Quadrisphaera setariae: one gene and its partners. The protein of the gene in region 1 interacts with the protein of each later gene in a pairwise test. Links are inferred from orthologs where the notes say so. Each region holds a gene or a part of one and is shown on either strand. Other genes may lie near its edges.

What was found.
Region 2: the proteins of dnaE (region 1) and rplL interact in binary tests that used the Escherichia coli proteins (3 or more experiments, as listed by UniProt). The link is inferred for Quadrisphaera setariae from one-to-one orthologs.
Region 3: the proteins of dnaE (region 1) and dnaN interact in binary tests that used the Escherichia coli proteins (3 or more experiments, as listed by UniProt). The link is inferred for Quadrisphaera setariae from one-to-one orthologs.

The regions. Positions count from the first base shown.
Region 1 is NZ_VKAC01000007.1:73,022-82,010, forward strand. Bases 2,984-7,055 are described here. They hold dnaE (DNA polymerase III subunit alpha), read right to left. Parts: upstream 6,730-7,055; coding sequence 3,184-6,729; downstream 2,984-3,183. Other genes in these bases: FMM08_RS12705 (hypothetical protein), read right to left, coding at 2,984-3,187. In the rest of the region: FMM08_RS12685 (protein adenylyltransferase SelO), read left to right, coding at 1-89; FMM08_RS12690 (LON peptidase substrate-binding domain-containing protein), read left to right, coding at 221-907; ybaK (Cys-tRNA(Pro) deacylase), read left to right, coding at 907-1,407; FMM08_RS12700 (methyltransferase domain-containing protein), read left to right, coding at 1,422-2,603; more of FMM08_RS12705, read right to left, coding at 2,633-2,983; FMM08_RS12715 (pyridoxal phosphate-dependent decarboxylase family protein), read left to right, coding at 7,199-8,779; FMM08_RS12720 (lysine N(6)-hydroxylase/L-ornithine N(5)-oxygenase family protein), read left to right, coding at 8,776-8,989. UniProt on the Escherichia coli protein: DNA polymerase III is a complex, multichain enzyme responsible for most of the replicative synthesis in bacteria. This DNA polymerase also exhibits 3' to 5' exonuclease activity. The alpha chain is the DNA polymerase catalytic subunit.
Region 2 is NZ_VKAC01000001.1:91,417-94,304, forward strand. It holds rplL (50S ribosomal protein L7/L12), read left to right. Parts: upstream 1-1,193; coding sequence 1,194-1,583; downstream 1,584-2,888. Other genes in the region: rplA (50S ribosomal protein L1), read left to right, coding at 1-119; rplJ (50S ribosomal protein L10), read left to right, coding at 527-1,105; rpoB (DNA-directed RNA polymerase subunit beta), read left to right, coding at 2,012-2,888. UniProt on the Escherichia coli protein: The binding site for several of the GTPase factors involved in protein synthesis (IF-2, EF-Tu, EF-G and RF3). Is thus essential for accurate translation.
Region 3 is NZ_VKAC01000006.1:55,480-58,396, reverse strand. It holds dnaN (DNA polymerase III subunit beta), read left to right. Parts: upstream 1-840; coding sequence 841-1,995; downstream 1,996-2,917. Other genes in the region: gnd (phosphogluconate dehydrogenase (NAD(+)-dependent, decarboxylating)), read left to right, coding at 2,070-2,917; dnaA (chromosomal replication initiator protein DnaA), read left to right, coding at 1-354. UniProt on the Escherichia coli protein: Confers DNA tethering and processivity to DNA polymerases and other proteins. Acts as a clamp, forming a ring around DNA (a reaction catalyzed by the clamp-loading complex) which diffuses in an ATP-independent manner freely and bidirectionally along dsDNA.

The sequences.
Region 1 (8,989 bases):
ACCCGTACGTGGAGCGGACCGGGTGGGAGCGCTACGCCGAGCCGGCCCCCGACGCCTTCGGCCCCTACACCACCTTCTGCGGCACCTGACCCCGCTCCCCGGCCGTGATCATGGACTCCACCACCACCAGCCTCCGTGATCATGGACGTCACCGACAGGCACTGTTGGCGAAGCCCATGATCACGGTGGGGTTGTCAGGGGGGCTGCTTAGGCTGTGGTGGTGAGCGAGCGGCTGCCCCTGTTCCCGCTGCGCACCGTGCTGGTGCCGGGTCTCGTGCTGCCCCTGACGATCTTCGAGCCGCGCTACGTCGCGCTCGTGGAGCACCTGCTGTCCCTGCCCGAGGAGCAGCGCGCGTTCGGCGTGGTCGCCCTGCGCCACGGACGCGACGCCGGCTCGCGCCCCGGTGCGGTGGACCTCCACGAGGTCGGCTGCACGGCCGTCGTGCGCGACGTCTCCGAGCCCGACGGTCCCGGTGACGGCCGGTACGAGCTCATCACCTCCGGCGCCGTGAGGTTCCGCCTCGACGGCGTCGACGAGTCCGCCGGCACGCCGTACCTCACCGGCCTGGTCAGCCCGGTCCCCGAGCGGGCCGGCGCCGACCCGGAGCGCCTCGCCGACCTCGCCACCTCCACCGCCGCCGCCTGGACGGCCTACCGCGTGCAGCTGGGCATCGCCACGACGGGCGTGCCCGGCGGCGTCCCGGAGGACCCGGCCGTGCTGAGCTACCTCGTCATGGCGGGCATGGTGCTCGACCTGCCCGAGCGCCAGCGCCTGCTGGAGCTCCCCGACACGGCGTCGCGGCTGCGCGAGGAGAGGGCGATCCTGCGCCGCGAGCAGGTGCTGATCTCCGAGCTGCGCTCCCTGCCCGCGCAGGAGCTCCTCGACGACCCGCCGGTCTACAACTGATGGCCAAGAAGCCCGCCGGCGGCAGCACGCCGGCCACCACCGCGCTGGCCAAGGCCGGTGTGGCGCACACCGTGCACCCCTACGAGCACGACGCCGCCGTCTCCGCCGAGGTCGGCTACGGCCTGGAGGCCGCGCACGCCCTCGGCATCGACCCGGCGCGCGTCTACAAGACCCTCGTGGTGGAGGTGGACGGCGCGCTCGGCGTCGCCGTGCTGCCGGTCAGCGCCAAGCTCGACCTCAAGGCCGTCGGCGCGGCCCTGGGCGGCAAGCGCGCCGCCATGGCCGACCCGTCCGCCGCCGAGCGCACCACCGGGTACGTGCGCGGCGGCATCAGCCCGCTGGGGCAGCGCAAGCGGCTGCCCACCGTCGTCGACAGCAGTGCCCTGGAGCAGCCGACCGTGCTCGTCAGCGGTGGCCGCCGCGGCCTGGACGTGGAGCTCGCCCCCGCCGACCTCGTCTCCCTGACGGGCGCCGCCGTGGCGCCCGTCACCGCCCCCTGAGCACCCTCACCACCGTGCAGTGCGACTACTACGACGCCGGGGTCTGCCGCTCGTGCACCCTCATGGGCGTCCCGGAGGACGTCCAGGTGGCCGACGCGCAGGCGCGCGTCGAGACGCTGCTGCCCACCGTCCCGACCTGGCTCGCCCCGGCCACCGGTCCGGCGAGCCGCTTCCGCAACCGCGCCAAGATGGTGGTCGCCGGCACCACCGACACCCCCACGCTGGGGATCCTCGACGAGGCCGGCCGCGGCGTCGACCTGGTCCGCTGCGGCCTGTACCCGGCTTCCACCACCGACGCCCTGGAGCCGCTGCGCGCCTTCGTCACCCGCGCCGCGCTGGTCCCCTACGACGTGGCCGCCCGCCGTGGCGAGCTGAAGCACGTCCACGTCACCACCAACGACGCCGGCGAGCTCATGGTCCGCTTCGTGCTGCGCTCCACCGAGTCGCTGCCGCGGATCCGCAAGCACCTCCCGTGGCTCCTCGAGCAGCTCCCCTCCGCCCGCGTGGTCTCCGCGAACCTGCTGCCCCAGCACGCCGCCCTGCTCGAGGGCGACGTCGAGGTGCCCCTCACCCCCGCCGAGCGCCTGCCCGTCCGCCAGGGCGCGGTGACGCTGCTCGCCCGTCCGCAGGGCTTCCTGCAGACCAACACCGACGTCGCCGGGCAGCTCTACGCCCAGGTCGCGTCCTGGGTGACCGATCTCGACGACGACGAGCGCCTCGGCGCGGCCGCCGCTGCGCCGGGCCACGGGCCGACCCGGCTGCGGGTGTGGGACCTCTACTGCGGCGCGGGCGGCTTCGCCCTGCACGTGGCTGCTCCCGGGCGGGACGTGGTCGGGGTGGAGACGAGCGAGCAGGCGGTCGCCGCCGCCCGGGACGCCGCGGGCGCCGCGGGGCTCAGCGGGACGGGCTTCATCCACGCCGACGCCACCTCGTGGGCGCGCGAGCAGCCGGGGCACGCCGCGCCCGACGTCGTCGTCGTCAACCCTCCGAGGCGGGGGCTGGGCGCGCAGCTGTGCGCGTGGCTCGACGCCGCTCCCCCGCGCACCCGCCACCTGCTCTACTCCAGCTGCAACCCGGCCTCGCTGGCGACGGACCTGGAGGCGCTGCCCGGGTGGGAGCCGGTGCGGGGGCGCCTGTTCGCGATGTTCCCGCAGACCGCCCACGCCGAGGTGCTGGTCCAGCTCCGCCGCCGCTGACCACCCCCCGGGTGGCCGACTCCCCATGATCACGGACGGGGGTCGAGCTCCTCTTCGTGATCATGGGCTCCCTCCACCCTGCTGCCGCTCCACGCGGCGGCCAGGTGGCCCATCGTCATCACCAGGGCGGCCACCGCCGGCCAGACGAGCAGCACCCCGGCGCTGTGGCTGCGCAGCGGGCTGACCAGCCCGCGGGCGGGGTCAGCGCCGGCAGCCAGCTGCGCCGCCACGGACGGCGGGCCCAGCCACGCCCCCAGCTGCGCGGCGAAGACAGCGCCGAACAGGCAGCCGGCGACGACGGCCAGGCTGCGGCGGGAGGGCGCGTCCCCGGGGCGCACCGCGGCGACGACACCGCAGAGGAGCCCTGCCGCCGCGCCGAGCCCCACGAGCCAGCCGTCCTGGGAAGCGGTGAGCTCGGGGTCGGCGGCGCCGAGCACGGACCCGCCCTGCAGCAGCACCACCGGCCCCGTCGGTGCGACGAGCCACCACACCACCCCGACCACCAGCCCCAGCAGCGCCGGGCCCAGCACCGGCGCGAGCGCACCAGCCCAGCCGGGCAGCGGAGACCTCAGCCGGGTCTTCACACCAGGCAGCTGGGACCCAGCAGCGCCTTGAGGTCCCCGAACAGCGACGGCGAGGGGGTCACCCGCAGCGCGTCGTCGAGGCAGACCAGCACCTGCTTGTCGGTGGTGAGCAGCTTCAGGTGCACGAGCGTCTGCCCGCGGTGGTCCTGCAGCACCCCGCGCAGGCGGTCGGCCACGGGCTCGGTGCACCGCTGCTCGGGCAGCGTGATGACCACGGGCCCGTCGGCGGCCACCGAGGTGTCGGGCACCGACAGGTCCTGCGCGTGCAGCGAGGGCACGTCGTCGCGCCGCGACAGCCGGCCGCGGACGACGACGACGGCGTCCGGCGCGAGCAGGTGCGCGAACTGCTCGTAGCTGCTGGGGAAGAACAGCACCTCCACCGCGCCGCCGAGGTCCTCGACGGTGGCGATGGCCCACTGCTTGCCCTGCTTGGTCATCTTGCGCTGCAGGCCCGTGATGAGCCCGGCGATGGTGACCATCGAGCCGTCCTGGCGGGACTCGTCGGTGAGGAGCGTGGCCACGGAGCAGTCCGCGGCGGAGCTCAGCACGTGCTCGAGCCCGAAGAGCGGGTGGTCGGAGACGTACAGGCCGAGCATCTCGCGCTCGCGGGCCAGCAGCTCCTTCTTGTCCCACTCGGGCAGGTCGGGGACGGCCACCGACAGCGCCGACCCCTGGCCGACGCCGTCCTCGTCGTCGTCGCCCATGAGGCCGCCGAAGAGGTCGTACTGGCCCTTCTCCTCCTGGCGCTTGAGGCCGACCACCGAGTCGACGGCGTCCTCGTGCACGGCGAGCAGCGCCCGCCGGTTGGCGCCCAGGGAGTCGAAGGCGCCCGCCTTGATGAGCGACTCCACCGTGCGCTTGTTGCACACCACAGCGGGGACCTTGGCGAGGAAGTCGCCGAAGCTCGTGAAGGCGCCCTTCTCCTCGCGGGCCTTCTCGATCGCGTCGACGACGTTCTCGCCGACGTTGCGGATGGCCGCCAGGCCGAAGCGGATGTCGGGGCCGACCGCGGCGTACGTGGCGATCGACTCGTTGACGTCCGGCGGGAGCACGGTGACGCCCATGCGGCGGCACTCGTTGAGGTAGAGCGCGGACTTGTCCTTGTCGTCGCGCACGGACGTCAGCACCGCGGCCATGTACTCGGCCGGGTAGTGCGCCTTGAGGTAGGCGGTCCAGTAGGAGACGACGCCGTACGCCGCGGAGTGCGCCTTGTTGAAGGCGTAGTCGGAGAACGGGAGCAGCACGTCCCACAGGGCCTTGACCGCGGCCTCGGAGAAGCCGCGCTCGTGCATGCCGCCGGAGAACTTCTCGTACTGCTTGTCCAGCTCGGACTTCTTCTTCTTGCCCATCGCCCGCCGCAGCAGGTCCGCCTGACCGAGGCTGAAGCCCGCCACGGTCTGCGCGATGGACATCACCTGCTCCTGGTAGACGATCAGGCCGTAGGTGGTGCCCAGCACCTCCGCGAGCGGCTCGGCCAGCTCGGGGTGCAGGGGCGTGATCTCCTGCTGGCCGTTCTTGCGCAGCGCGTAGTTGGTGTGGCTCCCGGCGCCCATCGGGCCGGGGCGGTAGAGGGCGCCGACGGCGGAGATGTCCTCGAAGTTGTCGGGGCGCATGAGGCGCAGCAGCGAGCGCATGGGCCCGCCGTCGAACTGGAAGACGCCGAGGGTGTCTCCGCGCTGCAGCAGCGCGTACGTCTCGGGGTCGTCGAGCTCGAGCTCCTCGAGCACCACCTTCTCGCCGCGGTTGCGCTCCACGAGGCGGACGGCGTCGTCCATGATCGTGAGGTTGCGCAGGCCGAGGAAGTCCATCTTGATCAGACCGAGGGACTCGCAGCTCGGGTAGTCGAACTGGGTGATGACCTGGCCGTCCTGCTCGCGGCGCATGATCGGGATGAGGTCGATCAGCGGCTCGCTCGACATGATGACGCCGGCGGCGTGCACGCCCCACTGCCGCTTCAGGCCCTCGAGCTGCTTGGCCGTCTCGACGACCTTCTGCACGTCGGCCTCGGCCTCGTACAGCTCGCGGAACTCCTTGCCCTCCGCGTAGCGGTTGTGGGTGGGCTCGAAGATCTGGGTGAGCGGAACGTCCTTGCCCATCACCGCGGCGGGCATCGCCTTGGTGATCCGGTCGCCCATGGCGAACGGGTAGCCGAGCACGCGCGAGGCGTCCTTGACGGCCTGCTTGGCCTTGATGGTGCCGTAGGTGACGATCTGCGCGACCCGGCTCTCGCCGTACTTCTCCGTCACGTACCTGATGACCTCGCCGCGTCGGCGCTCGTCGAAGTCGATGTCGAAGTCGGGCATGGAGACGCGGTCGGGGTTGAGGAACCGCTCGAAGATCAGGCCGTGGCGCTGCGGGTCGAGGTCGGTGATCTCCAGGGCGTACGCGGCGATCGAGCCCGCACCGGAACCGCGGCCGGGGCCCACGCGGATGCCGTTGCGCTTGGCCCAGCGGATGAAGTCGGCGACGACGAGGAAGTACCCCGAGAAGCCCATCTTGGTGATGACGCCGATCTCGTACTCGGCGACGCGGCGGCTCTCGTCAGGCACCTCGCCCTTGAACCGCATGAGCAGGCCGCGCTCGACCTCCTTGACGAACCAGGAGTCCTCGCTCTCCCCCTCCGGCACGGGGAAGCGCGGCATGTACGTGCCGATGCCCTCGGAGAACTCCACCGAGCAGCGCTCGGCGATGGCGAGGGTGTTGTCGCAGGCCTCGGGCAGCTCGCGCCACAGGTGGCGCATCTCCGCGGGGGTCTTGAGGTAGAACTCGTCGGCGTCGAACTTGAAGCGGTTCGGGTCCGCCAGCGTGGAGCCCGACTGCACGCACAGCAGCGCCGCGTGGCCCTCGGAGTGCTCCGGGCGCGTGTAGTGCAGGTCGTTGGTGGCGACCAGCGGGATGCCGAGGTCCTTGGCGAGGCGGATCAGGTCCTTCTGGATGCGGGTCTCGATCTCGAGCCCGTGGTCCATGATCTCGCAGTAGAAGTTCTCCGCGCCGAAGATGTCGCGGAACTCCGCGGCTGCTGCGACCGCCTGGTCGTACTGGCCCAGCCGCAGGCGGGTCTGCACCTCACCGGACGGGCAGCCCGTGGTCGCGATGATGCCCCCGCCGTAGGTGTTGAGCAGCTCCCGGTCCATGCGGGGCTTGAAGTAGTGCCCCTCGAGGCTGGCGAGGCTCGCCATGCGGAAGAGGTTGTGCATGCCCGCGGTGTCCTGCGCCCACATCGTCATGTGGGTGTAGGCGCCGGAGCCGGAGACGTCGTCGCGGCCGGCGCTCGGGTCTCCCCACTTCACGCGGGTCTTGTCGCCGCGGGCGGTGCCCGGGGTGAGGTAGGCCTCGAGGCCGATGACGGGGTTGACCCCGTGCTTGCGCCCGGCCTTCCAGAACTCGTACGCGCCGAAGATGTAGCCGTGGTCGGTGGTCGCCAGCGCCGGCATGCCCATCTCGGCGGCCGTGGCGAACAGCTCGTCGATCCTCGCGGCCCCGTCGAGCATCGAGTACTCGGTGTGGTTGTGCAGGTGGACGAACGAGTCACCAGCGGGCATGGGGCGAGGACCTCCGTGGAGCAGGCGGAGCAGGCGCGGGGAAGACGCCCCACTGTAGGCGCCGGGGACGACGACGAGGGCCTCACCCGAGACCCGTCCGGCGCGCCGCCACGGACCTGCTGGTGGGTCCATCGGGGCGTGACGCCCGACGCGCAGAACCCCGCGACACGCCGTCCTGGACCCGGTCCAGCTGACTTCTGCACGTCCGGCGTCACGGGCTCGGCTGATCCCCAGCGTCCCGCCCAGCAGGCAGAACTCCTGTGGCCCGGTCTGCGGGGCACCTGGACGCGACTTCTGCACGTCCGACGGGACGGGTGCGGGGCCCACCGGGCCTCGGGTTGACGTGGTCTGGAAGATCTATTTAGGTGAGGCTGTCCTAAGTAGCACTGGAGTGACTCCGGTGCTCGGCAACCACCTTCCCTGGAGACCCGTGGACACCACGCACCGCCCCCGTCCCTCCGAGACGCCGCTGCGCAGCCTCGCGGCTCCACCGCCCGCCCTCGGCGGAACCGCTCCGGCGCGCAGGCACCTCCTCGACGCCGGGAGCGCCGAGGAGTACCGCTGCGCGGTGGCCCAGGGAGCGGAGCGCGTCGCCCGCCACATCTCGGCCGCCCAGCGGCCGACCACCGGCGCCGACCCCGCCGACCTGCAGCGCGCCGTCGACGCCGTGGACCTCGACACCCCGCTCGGGGAGGTCGGGCCTGCCCTGGACGAGCTGGAGCGCCTCTACCTGCGCGACGCGGTCTGGTTCCACCACCCGACCTACCTCGCGCACCTCAACTGCCCCGTGGTGGTCCCCGCCGTGCTCGGGGAGACCGTCATCGCCGCGGTGAACTCCAGCCTCGACACCTGGGACCAGAGCAGCGGTGCCACGCACGTGGAGCGCCGCCTGGTCCGCTGGACCGCCGACCGGCTCGGCCTGCCCGCCACCGCGGACGGCGTCTTCACCTCCGGCGGCACGCAGTCCAACCTGCAGGCGCTGCTGCTCGCCCGCGACGAGGCCTGCGAGCGGCTGCGCACCGAGCACCCCCGCGCCCGGCTGCCCGAGCTGCTGGGCCGGCTGCGCGTGCTGGTCTCAGAGGTGGGCCACTTCAGCACCACCACGGCGTGCCGGCTGCTGGGCCTCGGCGACGACGCCGTCATCACCGTCCCCGTGGACGAGGCCGTGCGGATGCGCCCCGACGCCCTCCAGTGCGCCCTCGCCGAGTGCGCCGCGCAGGGGCTCGTGCCCGCGGCGGTGGTCGCGACCGCCGGCACCACCGACTTCGGCAGCATCGACCCGCTGCACGAGGTCGGTGCGCTGGCCGCGAGCGCCGGGGCGTGGTTCCACGTCGACGCCGCCTACGGCGGCGGACTGATCACCTCGCGGCGCCGCCGCCACCTGCTGGACGGCATCGACCGCGCGGACTCGGTCACCGTCGACTTCCACAAGACCTTCTTCCAGCCCGTCAGCTCCAGCGCGCTGCTGGTGCGCGACGCGGCGTCGCTGCGGCACGTCGCCCACCACGCCGACTACCTCAACCCCGAACCGGGCACGCTCCTCGACGCCGGGCTGCCCGTGGCGCCGGACCAGGTGGGCAAGAGCCTGCAGACCACCCGCCGCTTCGACGCGCTGAAGCTGTGGCTGACGCTGCGGATCATGGGCGCCGACGCGGTCGGCGAGCTCGTCGACACCGTGGTCGACACCGCCGCCGCCGCCCACCGCGTGCTCGCGGCCGACCCGCGTCTGGAGGTGGTCGTGGCGCCGGAGCTGTCCACGCTCGTCTTCAGGTTCCGCCCCGGCGCGGGCCCGCACGCCCACCTGGGGCCCCAGGAGCTGGACCGGCTGGTCCGCCGCGTGCGGGCGTCCGTGGGCAGCGAGGGCCTGGCGGTGCTGGGGGGCACCACCGTGCGCGGGCGCGCCCACCTCAAGCTGACCCTGCTCAACCCGGCGACGACGGTCGAGCACGTCCGCGAGGTCATCGCCCTCGTGCACGAGCACGCGGAGCGGCTGCTGCTCGCAGACGAGCCGCTCGTGCTCGACGAGGAGCCGCTGGGGGCGACGGCATGAGCACCACCACCAGCACCACGAGCAGCAGCACCAGCACAGCCGGCGGCGTCGAGCGGGTGCACTACCTCCTCGGCATCGGCCTGGGCCCGTTCAACCTGGGCCTGGCCGCGCTCGCCGAGCCCCTCGGCCTGGACTGCCTCTTCCTGGAGCGCAAGGACCGCTTCGCGTGGCACCCGGGGATGCTGCTGCCCAGCTCCACGCTCCAGGTGC
Region 2 (2,888 bases), on another replicon or contig:
CCTCCAAGGGCCGCTACATCTCGAAGGCGACCATCGCGACGACGATGGGCCCGGGCATCCCGGTGGACCCGGCGCGCACCCGCAACCTGCTCGAGGACGGCGCGGTCGCCACGGCCTGACCTCCTCCCTCGACGGCCCCTGACCCGGCACCTGCCGGGTCAGGGGCCGTCGTCGTCGGACGGTCGGTGACGGCCGCTCCCGAGCGCTGGGCTGCTCGCGGCGGTCAGACCCACCGGGTCGGACGTGTAGACTGAGTGCACCCAAGACCGCCGGTCGGTGCCACCTGCCCCGCAGGAAGCATCCGAAGGTCCTGCAGCAGCGGGCGTCCAGCGCAGGTGAGCGAGATCCAGAGGCACTCCGCCAGCGCGTCAGCGCCCGGCCCGGAAGCCTCCTGCGAGCCCCGTGCGCCTGGCGCCGGGGCTCTCGTCGTCTGCGGGCCGGGCACGACCGGCGGCCGGGCAGCACCTCCAGCACACCGGGGGAGCGGCCCGCCGTTCGACTGACACGCACCCCCGGAAGGAGGATCGTGCCCACCGCTGAGAAGGAAGCAGCCGTCGCAGAGCTCACCGAGCTCTTCCGCGAGGCGAACGCCGGCGTGCTCACCGAGTACCGCGGCCTGACCGTCGCGCAGCTCAAGGAGCTGCGCCGCGCGATCGGCGACAACGGCAGCTACAACGTCGTCAAGAACACCCTCACCGCGATCGCCGCGAAGAACGCCGGCGTCGACGCGTTCGAGGGCCAGCTGTCCGGCCCCACGGCCATCGCGTTCATCACCGGTGACCCGGTGGAGGCCGCCAAGGGCCTGCGCGCGTTCGCCAAGACGAACCCGCAGCTGGTCATCAAGTCCGGGTTCCTCGAGGGCAAGCCGCTGTCCGCGGCTGACGTGGCGGCGCTGGCCGACCTCGAGCCCCGCGAGGTCCTGCTGGCCAAGATGGCCGGCGCGCTCAAGGGCTCCCTCAACCGCGCCGCGTACGTCTTCAACGCGCCGCTGTCGAAGGCCGCCCGCACCGTCGACGCCCTGCGCGCCAAGGTCGAGGCCGGCTCGCCGGCCGAGGCCGCTGCGCCGGCCGCCGACGAGGCCGCTCCCGCGGCCGACGAGGCCTGAGGGCTCGCGCCCTCGCCCCTGCACCACCGCGGCCGCGACACCGCGCGCCGCTGCTGACACTGACTGGTACTGAAAGAGGAGAGCCACCATGGCCAAGCTGTCCGCTGACGAGCTGCTCGACGCCTTCAAGGAGATGACCCTCATCGAGCTCTCGGACTTCGTGAAGAAGTTCGAGGAGGTCTTCGAGGTCACCGCCGCTGCTCCCGTCGCCGTCGCCGCCGCTGGTGGCGCCGCTGGTGGCGCTGCCGCCGAGGAGGTCGAGGAGCAGTCCGAGTTCGACGTCATCCTCGAGGCCGCCGGTGACAAGAAGATCCAGGTCATCAAGGAGGTGCGCGCCCTCACGAGCCTCGGCCTGAAGGAGGCCAAGGACCTCGTGGACGGCGCCCCCAAGCCCGTCCTGGAGAAGGTCGCCAAGGACGCCGCCGAGAAGGCCAAGGCCCAGCTCGAGGGCGCTGGCGCCACCGTCTCCGTCAAGTGAGACCGGTCCGGGCCGCCGTCCTCGGCGAGCCCGGACCACCAGCACCACCCAGCGCAGCGGCGCCGGCTCCTCGGAGCCGGCGCCGCTGCCGCGTTCCGGCCGTGACCGCAGGCCCGAGCAGCGGCTCCGCCGGACCGGTGGAGGTCGCTCGGTGCGGCTGGGGCGCGCCTGCTTGACGCGCGCGGACGGCGAGGGCACCATCGTCGTCGCCGGGGTCAGCGCGCAGCGCGGGCGACGGGTGGACCGACGACGGGGTCGGGGAGCGCGCTGCGCGTCAGGCCGTCAGTGACGGCGACTGGACTTGTGCGGGGCGGGAGAGTACGGTATCCCCTTGCGCACACTCCTGCATGCCCTGATTCCGGTGGAAACCGGATAGGGGTTCGCTGGCATGCGCCCGCACCGTCCGCAGGCCCGTGGAAGGACTCCTCTTGGTCGCCTCGCGCACCTCGCTCCGCCCCAGCTCCAACGGTTCCACCTCGACCGCCCGCCGTGTGTCGTTCGCGAAGATCCGCGAGCCGCTCGACGTCCCCGACCTCCTGGCCCTGCAGACCGAGAGCTTCGACTGGCTCCTCGGCAACGAGCGCTGGCGCGAGCGCGTCGCCGCCGCCTCCAAGGAGGGGGAGGTGCCCAGCACCTCCGGCCTGGAGGACATCTTCGAGGAGATCTCCCCGATCGAGGACTTCTCGGGGTCCATGTCGCTGAGCTTCCGCGACCACCGCTTCGAGCCGCCCAAGTACTCCCTCGAGGAGTGCAAGGAGCGCGACATGACGTTCGCCGCTCCGCTGTTCGTGACCGCCGAGTTCATGAACGCCACTACGGGCGAGATCAAGAGCCAGACCGTCTTCATGGGCGACTTCCCGCTCATGACCCCGCGCGGCACCTTCGTCATCAACGGCACCGAGCGCGTCGTCGTGTCCCAGCTCGTGCGCTCACCGGGCGTCTACTTCGAGCACACCATCGACAAGGCGTCCGACAAGGACGTCTACTCCGCGAAGGTCATCCCCAGCCGCGGCGCGTGGCTCGAGTTCGAGGTCGACAAGCGCGACATGGTGGGCGTCCGCGTCGACCGCAAGCGCAAGCAGTCCGTCACGGTCCTCCTCAAGGCGCTCGGCTGGACCGACGCGCAGATCCTCGAGGAGTTCGGCCAGTTCGAGTCCATGCGGGCCACGCTCGAGAAGGACAACACCACCGGCCAGGACGACGCGCTGCTGGACATCTACCGGAAGCTGCGTCCGGGCGAGCCGCCGACGAAGGAGGCCGCCCAGACCCTCCTCGACAACCTGTACTTCAACCCGAAGCGGTACG
Region 3 (2,917 bases), on another replicon or contig:
GACCTGGCGCTCGCCGAGGTGGTCCTGAAGGACCTCCTCACCGGGGAGACCGCGCAGATCTCCCTGGCGACGGTGATGGCGCAGACGGCCGACTACTACAAGCTGACCATCGAGGACCTGTGCGGGCCCGCCCGCTCGCGGTCGGTGGTGAACGCGCGCCAGGTGGCGATGTACCTCTGCCGGGAGCTCACCGAGCTGAGCCTGCCCAAGATCGGACAGGCCTTCGGCGGTCGGGACCACACCACCGTGATGCACGCGAACCGCAAGGTGCGCGAGCAGCTCACGGAGCGCCGGCAGACCTACAACGAGGTCACGGAGCTGACCAACCGCATCAAGCTCCAGCACCGAGCCTGAAGCTCGCAACCTCCTGACCTGCGACGACGCAAGTTGTCCACAGGGTGTGTCCACAGGTGAGGACGATCCACAGCCGTCCACAGGGCCTGTGGACGACTGTGTCCACAGGCCCTGTGGAGAACCGTCGGATTCCTGTGGACGACGTGTGGACAAACGGGGGTCGATCTGTGGACGGGATGTGGACAACATCTGGCCGTCCACAGGCACCCGTAGTTTTTCCCCACGTCATCCACAGCTCTGTCCACAGGTGTGCACAACCTCCCACCTGCGATGACGGGGGTTTTCCACAGTATCCACAGGCCCTATGACTACTACGGAACCATTCATCTAGCGGATTCGATCGCGCCGCCTTCATCTGCGCCGGACCGCCCGAGCCGCGGCACGGGGGGCCTGTGGGTGGCTGACCGGGTCAGGGCCCGCACACCGATACCCTCGCCCGTCGGGGCCCTCCCGGGGCACGCAGCACGCACGCATGGAGGTGGACCCGTGAGGTTCGGGGTCGAGCGCGACGTCCTGGCCGACGCCGTCGGGTGGACGGCGCGGACGCTTCCGGCCCGGCCGCCGGTCCCGGTGCTGTCGGGGGTCCTCCTCGAGGCGGCGGAGCCGGGCGTCCTGAAGCTGTCGAGCTTCGACTACGAGGTCTCCGCGCACGTGGAGGTCCCGGCCGAGGTGCACGAGTCCGGACGCGTGCTCGTCTCGGGCCGCCTCCTGGCCGACATCGCCCGCTCCCTGCCGGCGCAGCCGGTGCAGGTGTCCCTGCAGGGGCCCCGCGTCATCGTGACCTGCGGCTCGAGCCGCTTCACGCTGCTGACGATGCCGGTGGAGGACTACCCGGCCCTGCCGGCCATGCCCGACGTCCTCGGCAGCGTGGCCGGCGACGTCTTCGCGTCCGCCGTCGCCCAGGTGGTCGTCGCGGCCAGCCGCGACGAGACGCTCCCCGTGCTGACGGGCGTGCGCGTAGAGATCGAGGACGACGAGCTGACCCTGCTCGCCACCGACCGCTACCGGCTCGCGGTCCGCACGCTGCCGTGGTCCGCCGGGCAGCCCGGCGCGTCGTCCGCGGCCCTCGTGCGGGCCCGGACCCTCTCCGAGGTCGCCCGGGCCATGGGCAGCGGTGAGGTCGTGCTGGCGCTGTCGTCCGAGGCCGCAGGTGGCGAGGGGCGCGGACGCGGCACCTCGGGCCTGGTCGGCTTCGAGGCCGGTGGCCGGCGCACCACGTCGCTCCTGGTCGACGGCGACTACCCCAAGGTGCGCTCGCTGTTCCCCGCCGAGTCCCCGATCTCCGCGGTGGTCTCCGTCCCGGCGCTGGTCGAGGCGGTCCGCCGCGTCGCCCTCGTCGCCGAGCGCAGCCGCCCGGTGCGCCTGTCCTTCACCCAGGGCCAGGTGGTGCTGGAGGCCGGCGACGGCGAGGACGCCCAGGCGTCCGAGGCGATCCCCGCGCAGCTGCACGGCGACGACGTCTCCATCGCGTTCAACCCGCAGTTCCTCCTGGACGGCCTCGGCGCGCTCAACATGCCGTTCGTGCGCCTGTCCTTCACGCTTCCCACGAAGCCCGCCGTGCTCACCGGTCAGACCGACGAGGACGGCGAGCCGAGCGACCACTACCGCTACCTGCTGATGCCCGTGCGGATGGCCGGCTAAAGCCGGAGCGTCACCCGTTCGATGGAACGGGGAACGGTCCACCAGCACCACCACCCCTTCCCCGGAGGTCTCCCGTGCACATCGGTCTCGTCGGTCTCGGCAAGATGGGCGGCAACATGCGCACGCGGCTGCGCCGCGGCGGCGTCGAGGTCACCGGCTTCGACAACAACCCCGACCTGAGCGACGTCGAGAGCCTCGAGGCCCTCGTCGCCGCCCTGCCCGCGCCCCGCGCGGTCTGGGTGATGGTCCCGGCCGGCAAGGTCACCCACAGCGTCATCGACCAGCTCAAGGGCCTGCTGTCCGAGGGCGACGTCGTCATCGACGGCGGCAACTCGAAGTACACCGACGACGCCGCCCACGCGGAGTCGCTCGCCGAGCGCGGCATCGGCTTCGTGGACTGCGGCGTCTCCGGCGGGATCTGGGGCCTCGAGAACGGCTACGGCCTCATGTGCGGTGGCGACGCCGCCCTGGTCGAGCGCCTCCTGCCCGTCTTCGACGCGCTGCGCCCCGAGGGGCCGCGCGAGGAGGGGTTCGTCCACGCCGGCGCCGTGGGCGCGGGCCACTACGCGAAGATGGTCCACAACGGCATCGAGTACGGCCTCATGCAGGCCTACGCCGAGGGCTTCGAGCTGCTCACGGCCAAGGACATCGTCACCGACGTGACGGGGTCCTTCAAGGCGTGGACGCGCGGCACCGTGGTGCGCTCCTGGCTGCTCGACCTGCTGGTGCGCGCCCTGGAGGCCGAGGGCACCAGCCTCGGCAGCATCCGCGGCTACGTGAACGACTCCGGCGAGGGCCGCTGGACGGTGGAGGAAGCCATCAACGAGTCGGTGCCGATGCCCGCGATCACCGCGGCGCTCTTCGCGCGCTTCGCCTCCCGCCAGGACGACTCCCCGGCCATGAAGATGGTCGCCGCGCTGCG